One region of the Azorhizobium sp. AG788 genome, then DNA from elsewhere that is predicted to be linked to it. Evidence: riboswitches for the same ligand, from Rfam matches in the RefSeq annotation. Region 1 holds a riboswitch; the other holds the start of a gene.

The links. Region 1 has a riboswitch for glycine ahead of gcvT (glycine cleavage system aminomethyltransferase GcvT). Riboswitches for the same ligand answer to the same signal wherever they lie in the genome.
Positions count from the first base shown of each region.
Region 2: it holds a riboswitch for glycine, as region 1 does, so the genes downstream of both, DFO45_RS04895 (ABC transporter substrate-binding protein) here and gcvT (glycine cleavage system aminomethyltransferase GcvT) in region 1, are expected to answer to the same signal.

Region 1 covers NZ_SOBM01000009.1:54,650-61,702, reverse strand. The annotation lists gene DFO45_RS21575 (EamA family transporter) at 1-99, shown strand, start outside; gene gcvPB (aminomethyl-transferring glycine dehydrogenase subunit GcvPB) at 410-1,975, opposite strand; gene gcvPA (aminomethyl-transferring glycine dehydrogenase subunit GcvPA) at 1,972-3,315, opposite strand; gene DFO45_RS21560 (OsmC family protein) at 3,338-3,811, opposite strand; gene gcvH (glycine cleavage system protein GcvH) at 3,828-4,199, opposite strand; gene gcvT (glycine cleavage system aminomethyltransferase GcvT) at 4,203-5,366, opposite strand; glycine riboswitch at 5,583-5,685, opposite strand; gene DFO45_RS21545 (hypothetical protein) at 5,760-6,653, opposite strand; gene DFO45_RS21540 (pitrilysin family protein) at 6,891-7,053, opposite strand, start outside.
Region 2 covers NZ_SOBM01000002.1:190,798-197,850, forward strand. The annotation lists gene DFO45_RS04880 (ABC transporter ATP-binding protein) at 1-1,256, opposite strand, end outside; gene DFO45_RS04885 (ABC transporter permease) at 1,253-2,140, opposite strand; gene DFO45_RS04890 (ABC transporter permease) at 2,140-3,081, opposite strand; gene DFO45_RS04895 (ABC transporter substrate-binding protein) at 3,142-4,764, opposite strand; glycine riboswitch at 4,993-5,080, opposite strand; gene DFO45_RS04900 (sulfite exporter TauE/SafE family protein) at 5,377-6,174, opposite strand; gene DFO45_RS04905 (MBL fold metallo-hydrolase) at 6,246-7,053, opposite strand, start outside.

The sequences.
Region 1 (7,053 bases):
CCCCCGCTGCGCTTCGCCGGCATGGGCCTCATCGTCTGCGGCCTCCTCATCCTGGCCTTGCCGCTGAGCCGCTGGCTGCGGCGGGTGCGGAAGGCGTAGGAGCGGTGCGCCTCCTGCTCGATCCCTCGCACCCCTGCCGTTCGCGAACCCTCCCCCCTTGAGGGAAGGGCAGGGAGGGGGGTAATGCCCTCTCCGTTTTCCGCGCCGTCTGCTCGAGGGGGAGGGCACGTGCGTTTGGCAGGCCGTTCCACCCCCCTCCCCAACCCTCCCCCACAAGGGGGGAGGGGGCCTGTTGAGCGGGGACAGGGGGTGCGTTGCGTGACGGTGAAGCCAGCCACCCGAACATAAACAAAGAGCCCGGCGGAGTGGGCCGCCGGGCTCTTCTTTCAGCGCTTTCGCAAGCGTCCGATCACTCCGCCGCTTCCGGCAGCGGCTGGGGCTTGACCCAGCGCAGGACGGGGGCGCGGGCGGCGCGGGTCTCGTCCAGCCGGCGGCGGGGGGCGTAGTGCGGGGCGCCGAGGAAGCGCTCCTTCTCCCCGGCCTTCGCCGCGAAGGCGAGGTCGCGCAGCGCACCGATGAACAGGTCGAGCGAGGCCTTGGACTCGCTCTCCGTCGGTTCGATCAGCATGGCGCCGTGCACCACCAGCGGGAAGTACACCGTCATCGGGTGGTAGCCCTCGTCGATGAGGGCCTTCGCGATGTCGAGGGTGGAGAGGCCCGTGCCCTCCAGCCAGGCATCATCGAACAGCGCCTCGTGCATGGCCGGGCGCTCGCCGAAGGGCACGCTCATCACGTCGCCGAGGCAGGCGCGGATGTAATTGGCCGAGAGCACCGCATCCTCCGACGCCTGCTTCATGCCATCCGCGCCGTGGGAGAGCATCCAGGCCAAGGCGCGCACGAACATGCCCATCTGGCCGTGGAAGGCGCTCATGCGGCCGAGCGCCTGCACGGCACCCGCCTCGCCCTCGTCCTCCACCAGCTTCAGGCCGGCGCCGTCCGCGACGATGGCCGGCACGGGCGCGAAGGGCGCTAGCGCCTTGGAGAGCACCACCGGGCCGGCGCCGGGGCCGCCGCCGCCGTGCGGCGTGGAGAAGGTCTTGTGCAGGTTGATGTGCATGGCGTCCACGCCCAGCTCACCCACCTTCACCTTGCCGAGGATGGCGTTGAAGTTGGCGCCGTCCGCATAGAAATAGGCGCCCGCCGCGTGCACCGCCTCGGCAATCTCCACCACGTCCCGCTCGAACAGGCCGCAGGTGTTGGGGTTGGTGAGCATGAGGGCCGCCACCTCGGGGGTGAGCGCGGCCTTCACGGCGGCCGGGTCCACCGTGCCGTCGGCGCGGGCGGGGATCGACTTCACCTCATAGCCGATGAGCGCGGCGGTGGCCGGGTTGGTGCCGTGGGCACTCTCGGGCACCAGCACGATATGACGCTTCTGGCCGTTGGCGATGTGCGCCGCCTTGATGGCCATCATGCCGCACAGTTCGCCATGGGCGCCGGCCTTCGGCGTGAAGGCCACCGCTTCCATGCCGGTGAGCGACAGGAGCCAGCGGGACAGTTCCTTGATGAGGGCGAGGGCGCCCTGCACCGTGGAGACCGGCTGGAGCGGGTGCACATCGGCAAAGCCCGGCAGGCGGGCCATCTTCTCGTTGAGGCGCGGGTTGTGCTTCATGGTGCACGAGCCGAGCGGGAAGAGGCCGCTGTCGATGCCGTAATTCATACGCGACAGGCGCACGTAATGGCGCATGGCCTCCGGCTCGGCGAGGCCCGGCAGGCCAAGGTCCGCCTTGCGCTCATGGCCGCCGAGGCGGGGCGTGAAGTCGCCCGCGTCCTCGATGTCCACGCCGGTGACGTCGGTGCGGCCGATCTCGAAGATCAGGCCCTCTTCCAGCTCCAGCGCGCGGTTGCCGGTGAAGGTGTGGGGCGCAGCGCCGCCGGTGGTGATGGGGGTCGTCGCCCCGCGTCCTTCGCGGTTCATGCCAGCACCTCCTTCAGCGCGGCCGCATAGGCGACGCGATCTTCATCCGTATTGATCTCGGTGGCGGCGACGAGGATCAGGTCGTCGAGGCCCGCCTTTGGCGCGAGGCGCGCGTAAGGCACGCCGCCCAGCACGCCCTTGGCCGCCAGCTTCTCGATCACGTCCGCCGCCTTGCCCGGCACGCGGATGGTGAATTCGTTGAAGAAGGCGCCGTTGAGCACCTGAACGCCCGGCACGGCGGAGAGCTTGTCCGCCAGCTTGCAGGCATTGGCGTGGTTCAGCCGGGCGAGCTTGCGCAGGCCCGTCTCGCCCAGCAAGGTGAGATGGATGGTGAAGGCCAGTGCGCACAGGCCGGAATTGGTGCAGATGTTGGAGGTCGCCTTCTCGCGGCGGATGTGCTGCTCGCGGGTGGAGAGCGTCAACACGAAGCCGCGCTTGCCGCTGGCGTCCACCGTCTCTCCGGCGAGACGGCCGGGCATCTGGCGCACATACTTCTGGCGGGTGGCGAACAGGCCCACATAAGGCCCGCCGAAGGTGAGCGGATTGCCGATGGACTGGCCCTCGCCCACCACGATGTCCGCGCCCTGCGCGCCGGGCGGCTCGATGAGGCCGAGCGAGACCACTTCCGTGAACACCGCGATCAGCAGCGCGCCGGCCGCATGGGCCTTCTCGGCGATGGGCTTCAGATCGACGATGTTGCCGAACACGTCGGGGCTCTGCACCACGACGCAGGAGGTCTCGCCGTCGATGGCGGAGAGGATGTCCTTGCCGCCCTGCGGGACGGGCGAGAGGGCGACCACCGCATCGTCCGCATAGCGCGAGAGCGTGGCGATGGTCTCGCGATAGTGCGGGTGCACGTTGCCGGCCACCACGGCCTTGCGGCGCTTGGTGACGCGGTGGGCCATCAGCACCGCCTCCGCGGCGGCGGTGGAGCCGTCATACATGGAGGCGTTTGCCACCTCCATGCCGGTGAGCTCGCCCACCTGGGTCTGGAACTCGAACAGATACTGCAGCGTGCCCTGCGCGATTTCCGGCTGGTACGGCGTGTAGGAGGTGAGGAATTCCGAGCGCTGGATCAGATGATCCACGGTCGCCGGCACATGGTGGCGATAGGCGCCCGCGCCGACGAAGAAAGGCACGGAGCCCGCCGGCACGTTCTGCGCGGAGAGCGCGCCGAGCGTGCGCTCGACGGAAAGCTCGGTCTTGTGCGCCGGCAGGTCAGCGAGAGCGGGGTTGAGTTTCGCGGCCGGGATGTCGGCGAAGAGGGCATCGACGGAGGGGGCGCCGATGCGCGCCAGCATCTCCGTGCGGTCCTCCGGGGTGAGGGGCAGATAGCGCATGGATGTCTCGGGTTCGGGGGCCTTAGGCCATAGGAAAACTAGGAACGAGAACCACTTCACCGCGCAGCGAATTGGCGATGTAGCATTCCTCGTGGGCGCGGTGGTGGAGCGCCTCCACCTCCTCGGCGGTGGGGGTTTTGTCGCCGCTGAACGCCACAGCGGGGTTCAGCGTGATGCGGGCGAGATAGAGCTTGCCCTTGTCGTTCGGTGCCATCTCGCCGACGGCGGCGTCGGTGTAGCTGTCCACCCGCAATCCCGCCCGGCGGGCGAAGTCGAGGAAGAACAGCATGTGGCAGCTCGAAAGCGCGCCGACCACGGCCTCCTCGGGGTCCAGCGCATCCTCCCGCGAGAGGGGCACACGGACGGAGGCGGGGGAGGAGGATCCCGGCACTTCCAGCCCGTCGAAGATCAGGCGGTGGGCGCGGCTGTAGCGGCCGTCGGTGAAGACGGCGTCGCCCCGCTCCCAGCGCACCGTCGCGGTATAGACGTGGGCCATGGATCCTCTCCCGGTCTCAGAGGGTGTCGAGATAGGCCTTGTAGTCGTCGGCGCTCATAAGCGCGTCGAACTGGGCGGTGTCGGAGAGCTTGAGCTTCAGGAACCAGCCCTTGCCTTCCGGGTCCTCGTTCACGGTCGCCGGGGTGGCCTCAAGGTCGCTGTTGACCTCCACCACCTCGCCGGAGACGGGGGCATAGACCTCGCTCGCCGCCTTCACGCTCTCCACCACGGCGGCTTCCTTGCCCTGCGCGATGGCCTTGCCGATCTCGGGCAATTCCACGAACACCACGTCGCCGAGCTGCTCCTGGGCGTAGTTCGAGATGCCGACCACGGCCACGTCGCCTTCGAGGCGGACGTATTCATGATCCTTGGAATAACGGGTGGTCATTGGTCAGGCCCCTTTGGCTGCGGAAGTCTTGCGAACGTAGCGCTGCGGCACGAACGGCGTTGTGACGACGGTGGCGGCAAGCGGCTTGCCGCGAACGATGACGTCGAGCTTGGTGCCCGGCGTGGAAAGGGCGGTGGGCACATAGCCAAGGGCCATGGGCGCGCCGAGCGTCGGCCCGAAGCCGCCGGAGGTGACGCGGCCGACGATGGTGCCGTCCTTGGTGGCGATCTCGGCGCCCTCGCGGGCCGGGGCGCGGCCCTCGAAGGAAAGGCCCACGCGCAGGCGCGCCGGGCCGTCCTTCAGCTCGCGCTGGATGCGCTCCGCACCGGGGAAGCCCCCCTCCTCGCGGCGGCGCTTCTGGATGGACCAGACAAGCGCGCCTTCCACCGGTGAGGTGGTGGTGTCGATGTCGTGGCCATAGAGGCAGAGACCGGCTTCGAGGCGCAGGCTGTCGCGGGCGCCAAGGCCGATGGGCTTCACTGCCGGCTCGGCCAGAAGCTTGGTCCAGAGCGTTTCGGCATCGGCATTGGCGACGGAAATCTCATAGCCGTCCTCGCCGGTATAGCCGGAGCGGGAGATGGCGATGGGCAGGCCGTCATAGGTGGTGACGAGCACGGTCATGAAGGCCATGTCGGCGGCGCCGGGGGCATGGCGGGCCATCACCTCCACGGCCTTTGGCCCCTGCAGGGCGAGCAGCGCGCGGTCCTCATGGGTCACGAGGGTGACGCCGGCGGGCAGGCGGGCGGCGATATGGGCGTAATCGGCGGTCTTGCAGGCGGCGTTCACCACCAGCAGCAGCGTGCCGTCCTGCGCCGGGTCGGCGGGGCGGGCGACCATCAGGTCGTCGAGAATGCCGCCGTCCTCCGCGAGCAGCTGCGAATAGCGCTGCTGGCCGGGCTTGAGGTTCAGGATGTCGGCGGGGACGAGCGCTTCCAGCGCGGCGGCGGTGGTGGCGTGGTCGGGGCCGATGAGGGCGGCCTGGCCCATGTGGGACACGTCGAACAGGCCGGCGTTCTCGCGCGTCCAGTTGTGCTCGGTGAGAATCCCCGTGGGATACTGGACCGGCATGTCGTAGCCCGCGAAGGGCACGAGCTTGGCTCCCAGCGCCGCGTGGGCGGCGTGGAACGGGGTCTTCAGCAAAGGGGACGTATCGTCGGCATGCGACATGAAGCGGTTCCGCGAAAGGCGCCAGAAAATGCGGACATGACTGTCCGCGCGGCGCCCCCTCTGTCGCAGGAACCTGAGAGATTCACCGGAACCCCGTCACGCGGAAGGGCCGGCTTACTCCTTCGGTGAGTCGCTTGATCCATGCAGCCGGAAGCGAGGCGCAAAACGCCAAACGCTCCGGACCAGCATCGCATCCGCGACTGCTTTCCAGAGGCTCGTCACCCTGCGGCCCTTTGTGCCTGAGCGGTTCCGGGGCGGTTGCGCCTTCGGCGCCGGATCCTGCCTTTCGACAGCTTCCGGTCTCTCCCGCAGGGATCATCCGAACGGCGGTGGTTGCCCACCGCCGCGCTTCTTATAGGCGATCCGGGATCGCGGTTCAATTCACCGTCGCGCTCATTGCGCGGGCGGCGGACCGAAAGTGCTCGGCGAAGGGCCGACGGCGCCGCCCGAGGACGAGCCGGAGAAGGTGGGCGGCGGGCCGAAGGTGTCGCTGGCCGGCGCGCTGCCGGTCGAGGCGCCGCCGCTGGAGCGCGAGGTGCTGGAACTGCTGCTCGCCGCCGGGGCACTCGCGGCCGGGGTGCTGGGCGCGCTGCTCGTGGCGGCGGGGCGCGGCGTGCGCGGCCGGGCCGGGGCGGCGGGCTTGGCCTCGCCCTTCGAGTCGAAGCCCACATAGACGATGTAGCGCTCGAGATCATCGCCCTTGGGCAGCGGGAAGGTGATGCCTTCCTCCACCACGGCGAAGCCGGCCTGGCTCTCGTTGGGCAGGATCTGCACCGGCACCACGAAGAACTTGCTGGTGATGGTGACCGGGTTGGGCCCCTCCTGCACCAGCGCCACGCGGATCGGCACGGTGAAGGCGCCGGGCGTGCCCTTGTCGCCGAGGATGACGCGGCCCTCGATGCCGACGCGGATGTTCATCTGTCCGGCGGTCACCTTGCACTCGCGGGCGAGCGTGCCGAAGGTGCCCTGCGCGCGCAGACCGCCGCCGGCGGCGGGCACCTGCCAGGTGGAGGCGCCGGAGCGCACCGTCACCGGCGGGCAGGTCACTTCCGTGCCGTCGCCGGCACCGCTCGCCACCGTGGTGCCGGATGCGGTGACGGGCGCGGAGGCCGCGGCGCCGTCCACGGTGGTGCCGGGCGCGCCGAACGTGCCCTGCGAATTGAAGCCCGCGCAGCCCGCCAGCGAGAGAGCCAGGGCGGTCCCGGCCAGAATGCGGGTCGGCAGGGCGGCGTGGAACGCCAGACGCATGTCACCTTCCTCCAGATGGCGGGGGTTGGCGCGCAGCACGCGCCGTCCCCTCGTCAGAGCGCCTGGGGCGTGCGGAACGCTCCATGGACGCATGCTCCAGCCCGTCGAAATGCCCGCTCAAGAGGCGGGCAGCGGACCAAACCGGGCCAAATCTCTAACAAAATGTAAATGAGAGCGTGCAGGCCGACGAGGCCCGGCATGCGAATGCGCCGCGCTTCCTGCTTTTATGGTTAGCGCGGGCGGCAATGAGGCGCCCGCGCCCGGCCCCGGTCAGCCTCAGCCGCCGAGGCCCACGGGGCGGCCCACCACCACGGTCAGGGTGGACTTGGCGCCCGCCAGGCGCTGGGCCACGCGCTTGAGATCGGCCAGCGTCACCGCCTCGATGAGCGCGTTGCGGCGGTCGATATAATCGATGCCGAGCTTGTCGATCTGGATCTGG
Region 2 (7,053 bases), on a different contig from region 1:
ACCGCATCCTCCGGCAGGCCGACGAGCGGCATCAGCTCGCGGGCGCGCTTCAGCGCCACGGCGGCGGGCACGCCGAAATTGCGCGGGCCTTCGGCAATGCTCTCGCCCACGGTGATGCGGGGATTGAGAGAGCGGTAGGGATCCTGAAAGATCATCTGGATGCGCTTGCGATAGGGGCGCAACACGCTGGGCGAGAGGTCAGAGACTTCCTGCGCGCCGAGGCGGATCGAGCCCGAAGTCGGGTCGATGAGGCGCATCACGCAGCGCGCCACCGTGGACTTGCCCGAGCCGCTCTCGCCCACGATGCCGAGCGTGCGGCCGCGCTGAAGGCGGAAGGAGACGTCCTTGGCCGCCACCGTCTCGCGCGGCGCACGGAAGAGAGCGCGAGCGGCGTAGGTCTTTTCCAGTTCGCTCACCGAGAGCACGGTCTCCGGCGAGGTTTCCGGACGCGGCGGGCGGGGCGTGAGGCTCGGCACCGCGCCCAGCAGGCGACGGGTGTAGTCCTCCTGCGGCGCGCGCAGGATGGTGTCGATGGGGCCAGTTTCCACCACCTTGCCGTGGTGCATCACGCATACCCGGTCCGCAATGTCCGCCACCACGCCCATGTCATGGGTGATGAACAGGACGGACGTGCCCATTCGTCCCTGCAGCTCCTTGATGAGCTTCAGGATCTGCTTCTGGGTGGTGACGTCCAGCGCCGTGGTGGGCTCATCCGCGATCAGCAGCTTGGGATCGAGGATCAGCGCCATGGCGATCATGATGCGCTGGCGCTGGCCGCCGGAGAGTTGGTGCGGATAGGAGGCATAGACGCGCTCGATATTGGGCAGGTGCACCTGCTCCATCATCGCCAGCACCTTCTCCCGACGCTCGCGACCGGAGAGATGCAGGTGGGTCTTCAGAACCTCCTCGATCTGGCGGCCCACCGGGATCACCGGATTGAGCGCCGTCATCGGCTCCTGGAAAATCATGGCCATGCGGCTGGCCCGAAGCGCCCGCAGGCGGGCATCGCTTGCGCCCACCAGTTCCTCGCCCTCAAGCTTGATGCTGCCGCCTGAGAGGCCGAGCACCTTCTTGGGCAGCAGGCCCATGGTGGCGAGCGAGGTGACGGATTTGCCCGAACCGCTCTCACCCACGAGACACAGGGTCTCGCCGGGCGCGATGGAGAGGGAGATGCCGTCAAGAACCCGCCGCTTGAGCGCGACGATGTCGACACACAGATTGTCGATGGTCAGGATGGGGGAAGGGGTGCCGCTCATGCGCCGGTCCTCTTCTTGAGCCGCGGGTCGAGCACGTCTCGGGCGGCATCGCCGATCAGGTTCACGGACAGGATGCACAGCGAGAGCAGCAGGCCCGGCCAGAAGATGAGCATGGGCTTCAGCTGGAAGTACATGCGCCCCTCCGAGATCATGTTGCCCCAGGAGGGAGTCTCGGTGCCGATGCCGGCGCCGAGGAAGGAAAGGATGGCTTCCGTCACGATGGCCGAGGCGCAGATATAGGTGCCCTGCACGATCAGCGGCGCATAGGTGTTGGGCATCAGGTGCCGATAGAGCAGGGCCGGCAGGCGCGTGCCCATGGCGATGGCCGCCTCCACATAAGGCTCGTTGCGCGCGGAAAGCACCACCGAGCGTACGAGGCGCACCACGCGGGGCACCTCGGGAATGGTGATGGCGATCATCACCGTTGTCAGCGACGAGCCGGAGAGCGACACCACGGCGATGGCGAGCAGTACGCTCGGAATGGCCATGAGGCCGTCCATCACCCGCATGAGGATGGCATCCAGCGTGCGGAAATAGCCCGACAGCAGGCCGAGCGGCAGGCCGATGGCGATGGAGATAACCATCACGCCGAGCCCGACGATGAGCGAAACCCGCGCGCCATAGATGAGCCGCGAGAGCAGGTCGCGACCGTAGGAATCCGTGCCGAGCAGATACATGGGGCTCGGCGGCTTCAGCCGCTGGGTCGGCAGCATGGTGATGGGATCATGCGGCGCCAGCAGCGGCGCGAGGAGCGCCATGGCGGCGATCAGCACAAGGCAGATGGCGGCGATGGTCGGCGCGAAGCGCAGCCGCGACAGGTTCGGCAGATAGCGCGGCCGGCTGACGGGCAGGGCGCCCGCATCACTGGGAGAGGAGGCGGCCATCAGTAGCGGATCCTCGGGTCCAGCAGGGAATAAGAGAGATCGACCATCAGGTTGATGAACACATAGATGCCGGAGGTGAGAAGGATCAGCCCCTGTATGACCGGATAGTCGCGGGCCAGAACCGCATCGACAATGAGCCGTCCGAGGCCGGGAATGTTGAACACGCTCTCGGTCACCACCACGCCCGAGATGAGCAGGGCAAAGCCGGTGCCGATGACGGTGAGGATGGGCACGGCGCTGTTGCGCAAAGCGTGGCGGAACAGGACGATGCGTTCACCCACCCCCTTCGCGCGGGCGGTCCGGATGTAGTCTTCCCCCAGCACGTCCAGCAGGCTCGCCCGCGTCATGCGGGCGATCAGCGCCACATAGATGGAGGCGAGCGTGAAGGCGGGCAGGGTGGCGCGCTGGGCGAAGGGGCCGATGCCGTTGGCGATCGTGCTGAAGCCCTGAACCGGGAACCAGCGCAGGTTGATGGCGAACACCTGGATCAGCACATAGCCGATGACGAAGACCGGCACGGAGAAGCCAAGCACGCATAGCGCCATCACGAGATTGTCGATGAGCGTGCCGTGCTTCCAGGCCGCCAGCACTCCCATGGGCACGGCGATGAGGATCGAAAGCACCATGGTGACGAGCGCGAGGTTGAGCGTCGGCCCGAGGCGCTGGCCGATCAGCGTCGTCACCGGCGTCTTGGAGATGAGCGAGGTGCCGAGATCGCCATGCGCGAGCTGGCTGATCCAGGTGAGGAACTGGACGGGTATGGGCTTGTCGAGCCCGAGGCTGGTGCGGATGGCCTCCAGCTGTGCCGGTGTCGCCGTGTCGCCGGCGATGATGGCGGCGGGGTCGCCGGGCGTGAGGCGCAGCAGCAGGAAGACGAACAGCGCGACCACGCCCATGACGGGGATGGCGGCGAGCACGCGCCGGAGAACATAAGCGAGCATGGATCGCCCTCGCTGGGAAACGGGGCTGCGCCCGGCCGGTGCGGGCCGGGCGCAGCGGCGTCAGTTGGCTTTCTTGATGTTCCAGAACAGCGGCGCCGGTCCCTGGATCAGCCCGGAAAGCGAGGTGCGGTAGAGGGCCGGAATGTAGTAGCTGCCGAGCGGCACATAAGCGGCATCGTCATAGGCGCGCTGCTGGATCTTCGCGGCGAGCGCCTTCTGCTCGTCGAGCGTCTTGGCCCCCGCGAACTCGTCGCGCATCTTGATGATTTCCGGATCGTCCAGCCAGCCGAAGAAGCCGCCCTTCTTGCCACGCGTGTTGAGCATGGGGTTGACGAGGGGCGTCCAGACTTCGGCGCCGATCCAGTTGGTGAAGAACAGGCTCCATCCGCCTTCGGCCAGCGGGGCCTGGCTGGCGCGTCGGGTCACCAGGGTCTGCCAGTCCATGGGCTGGAGCGTGACCTTGAAGCCAGCATTGCGCAGGGCCTGAGCCGCCACCACCGGCTGGGGAGCGACCGTGATGACGTCGGTGGGCTGGAGGATGACGACGGGGGTGCCGTCATAGCCCGCCTCCTTCAGCAGCGCCTGCGCGGCCTTGATGTCGCCCGTGGCGAAGGTCTTGGGAGCGCCCGCATCGGTGGAGAGCGGGACGCCGCAGCCATACATGGACGGGCAGGCCGCGAAATATTCGGGATTGCCGATGAGGGCGGCGAGCACGTCGTTCTGCCCGAGCGCCAGCATAGCGGCGCGGCGGATCTTCACATTGTCGAAGGGCGGATAAAGGACGTTCATCTGCCCCATGGTCTGGGTATTGAGGGGCGTCCAGCGGAATTTCTTGATGTCCGGGTTGGCTTCCGCGAGCGGCAGGAGGTCCACCGGCGGGGCCTCCATATAATCGATCTCGCCATTGTTGATGGCGTTCAGCGCCGTCTGCGCGTCGGGCATGTTCACCCATTCTACGCGGTCCACATAGGCGACCTTGCCGCCGGCGGTCCAGCTCGGGGGCTCCTTGCGGGGCACGTATTTGTCGAACTTCTCGTAGACCACTTTCACGCCGGGCTGGAACTCCGCCTTCACGAACTTGAAGGGGCCGGAGCCGATCTGGTCGGTGATGCTCTCGCTGGCGGGGGTCTCCGCGATGCGCTTCGGCATCATGAAGGGCACGACCGACGAGGGCTTGGCCAGCATCTCGAGCGTCGGGCCGAAGGGCTTCTTGAGCTTCAGAACAATGGTCTTGGCATCGGCGGCGGTGAGGCTCTCGGCGTAGTCCATGAGCATCTGGCCGCCGGTATCGCGCTGCGCCCAGCGCTTCAGGGAGGCGACGCAATCCTCGGCGGTCACCGGCGTGCCGTCGTGCCACAGCAGGCCGTCGCGCAGGGTGAGCGTGTAGGTCAGGCCGTCGTCGGAGACCTTGTACTCCGCCATCTGCGGCTGCGGCTTGTAATTGGCATCCATGGACAGCAGCGTGTCATAGATCATGTAGCCGTGATTGCGGGTGATGTGCGCGGTGGTGATGATCGGGTCCAGCACGCGCAGGCCCGAGTGCATCACCGCCCGGATGGTGGTGCCGGCCGCGTGGGCGGCGGGGGCGAGGGAGGACAGGCCAAGGGCAAGCACGGACGCCATGGTGAGCGTCTTCAGGGCCTTGCGCCGCGGGCCGGACACCTCGGTCTTGAACCAATTCATGCAACAGTCCCCTCGGATCGGAATGGTCGGATGGTCAGGAAGGTGAGAGCGCCGGTCTTGTGTCTTGTCTGGCCTCTTGCCGTGCGACGTGTGCCCGCCACGGGGCGGCGCGGTGGCCGGCCCGTGCGATAAAGGTCGCCCCGTCCGTTCTGGGCCTGAGAGATTCACCGCTCACGCGGCTTGCTCCTTCGGCGGACCGGCAGGGCCGGTCACTCTCCGGACGTCTTCTGGCAGGCACCGGTCCTTCTACCTGAGAGTTTCCGGGGCGGTTGCTCCTTCGGTGCCGGATCGATCCGGTCTCTCCCGGTGCTGCCATTCACGTGAAGGAGCCTAGCGCTCTCAACGAAATGCACAATAACTACGCGTGGTGAAAAAATAGCCGGTATACCGCAGGCCGACCGCTCCCCCGCCCAATGCGCAGGCAAACGGGCATCCTGCCATCATTCGGTGTGGTTGGGTGGGGCGCAATTTGAAGATGTTTTGCCGTTCAAATGCGAGGCGAGCGAGGGCTTCACCGGTGCGACATTTCCGGCGCGGCGGCCGGTCGTTTGTTGGGATAGGCCGATGAGGGGATGCCTCCCCTTTGGGCGGGAGCGGGGCGTGGGGAAGCCGTCACGCCAGCGTCATCACGCCGCGCGCGACCACATAGATGCCGACCATCGCGACGATCAGGGCGAACAACCGCGACAACTGCCCCTTGCGCCCCGCAAGATGGCGCGCCAACCGCTGTCCAAGGAGGCCGCCGATGACGCCTCCGCCGATGAACACAGCCACCATTCGCCAGTCGATGAAGCCTGAAACGGCGTAGCTCACCGCCGTCGTCACGCCGAAGGCGGTGACGGCCACCAGAGAAGAGCCGATGGCGAAGATGAGCGGCATGCGCGTCGCTGCCAAAAGGCCGGGCACCACGAGGAAGCCGCCACCGATGCCGAAAAAGCCTGAGAGAGTCCCGACCGCGATGCCCATGCCGACCAGACGGGGCAACAACACGGGGGCGGACGTGCTCGATAACCGCACGGCAGGATCTTCACCGGCGCCGGTGCGGCGGAACATGGCCAGTGCAATGGCGATCATCAGGGCGCCGAAAAGCAGGAGAAGTTTCTGTCCATCCATCGCCTTGCCGAGCGTGGAGCCGAAGGTCGCGCCGAGAACGCCAGCGAACGTGAAGACAATGGCACATGGCCATTTCACGTGCCCCGCCCTTGCGTGCCCGGCAAGATTCGCAGCCGCACTGACGGCCACCGCCACCGCGCTTGTCCCGATGGCGAGGTGGGGGGAGGAGACGCCGACGAGATAGACCAGAAGGGGGACTGCCAGCACGGAGCCGCCGCCCCCGATGAGACCGAGAACCAGCCCGACGAGGGTCCCCGAAAAGAGCGTCAGGCCATCGGTGAGGAGGGAGGCGGGCACGGCGGGCTCCAGCCGGAACGGAGAAAAGCCGCCCCGATCGCGCAGGGGCTACACGGATCGGCGCAGTGGGGTCACAGGCCGTTGATCGGCACCTTGAGGAACCGCTTTCCCGTCTCGTCGGGCGGGGGTAGTTCGCCGGCGCGGATGTTTACCTGGATGGAGGGGATGATGAGGCGCGGCATGTCGAGGGTTGCGTCGCGGGCTGTGCGCATGGCGACGAACTCCTCTTCGCTCACCCCGTCGCGCACGTGGATGTTGTGCGCCCGTTCATCGGCCACCGTGGTCTCCCAGCGGATGTCGCGGCCGTTGGGGCCGTAGTCGTGACACATGAACAGGCGGGTCTCGGGCGGCAGGGCCAAAACGCGCTTGATCGAACGGTAGAGCACGTGCGCGTCGCCGCCCGGAAAGTCGGCCCGCGCCGTGCCGCCGTCAGGCATGAACAGCGTGTCGCCGACAAAGGCGGCATCGCCGATCACGTGGGTCATGCAGGCGGGCGTATGGCCGGGCGTGTGCATGGCGAAGGCCGTCATGCTGCCGATCCGGTAGGTATCGCCGTCCTTGAACAGCCGGTCGAACTGGCTGCCGTCGCGCTGGAATTCCGTGCCTTCGTTGAAGATCTTGCCGAAGGTCTCCTGAACGATGGTGATGTTTTCACCGATACCCATCTGTCCGCCGAGGGTCCGCTGGATATAGGGCGCGGCGGAAAGATGATCGGCATGCGCGTGGGTCTCGATGAGCCATTCCAGCCGAAGTCCGTGGTCCTGGATGAACGCGATGATCGCGTCTGCGGACTGGAAGGCGATGCGGCCGGCCGCGTAATCGATGTCCATGACGCTGTCGATGACGGCACAGGCGTTCGACTGCGGGTCCTTCACCACA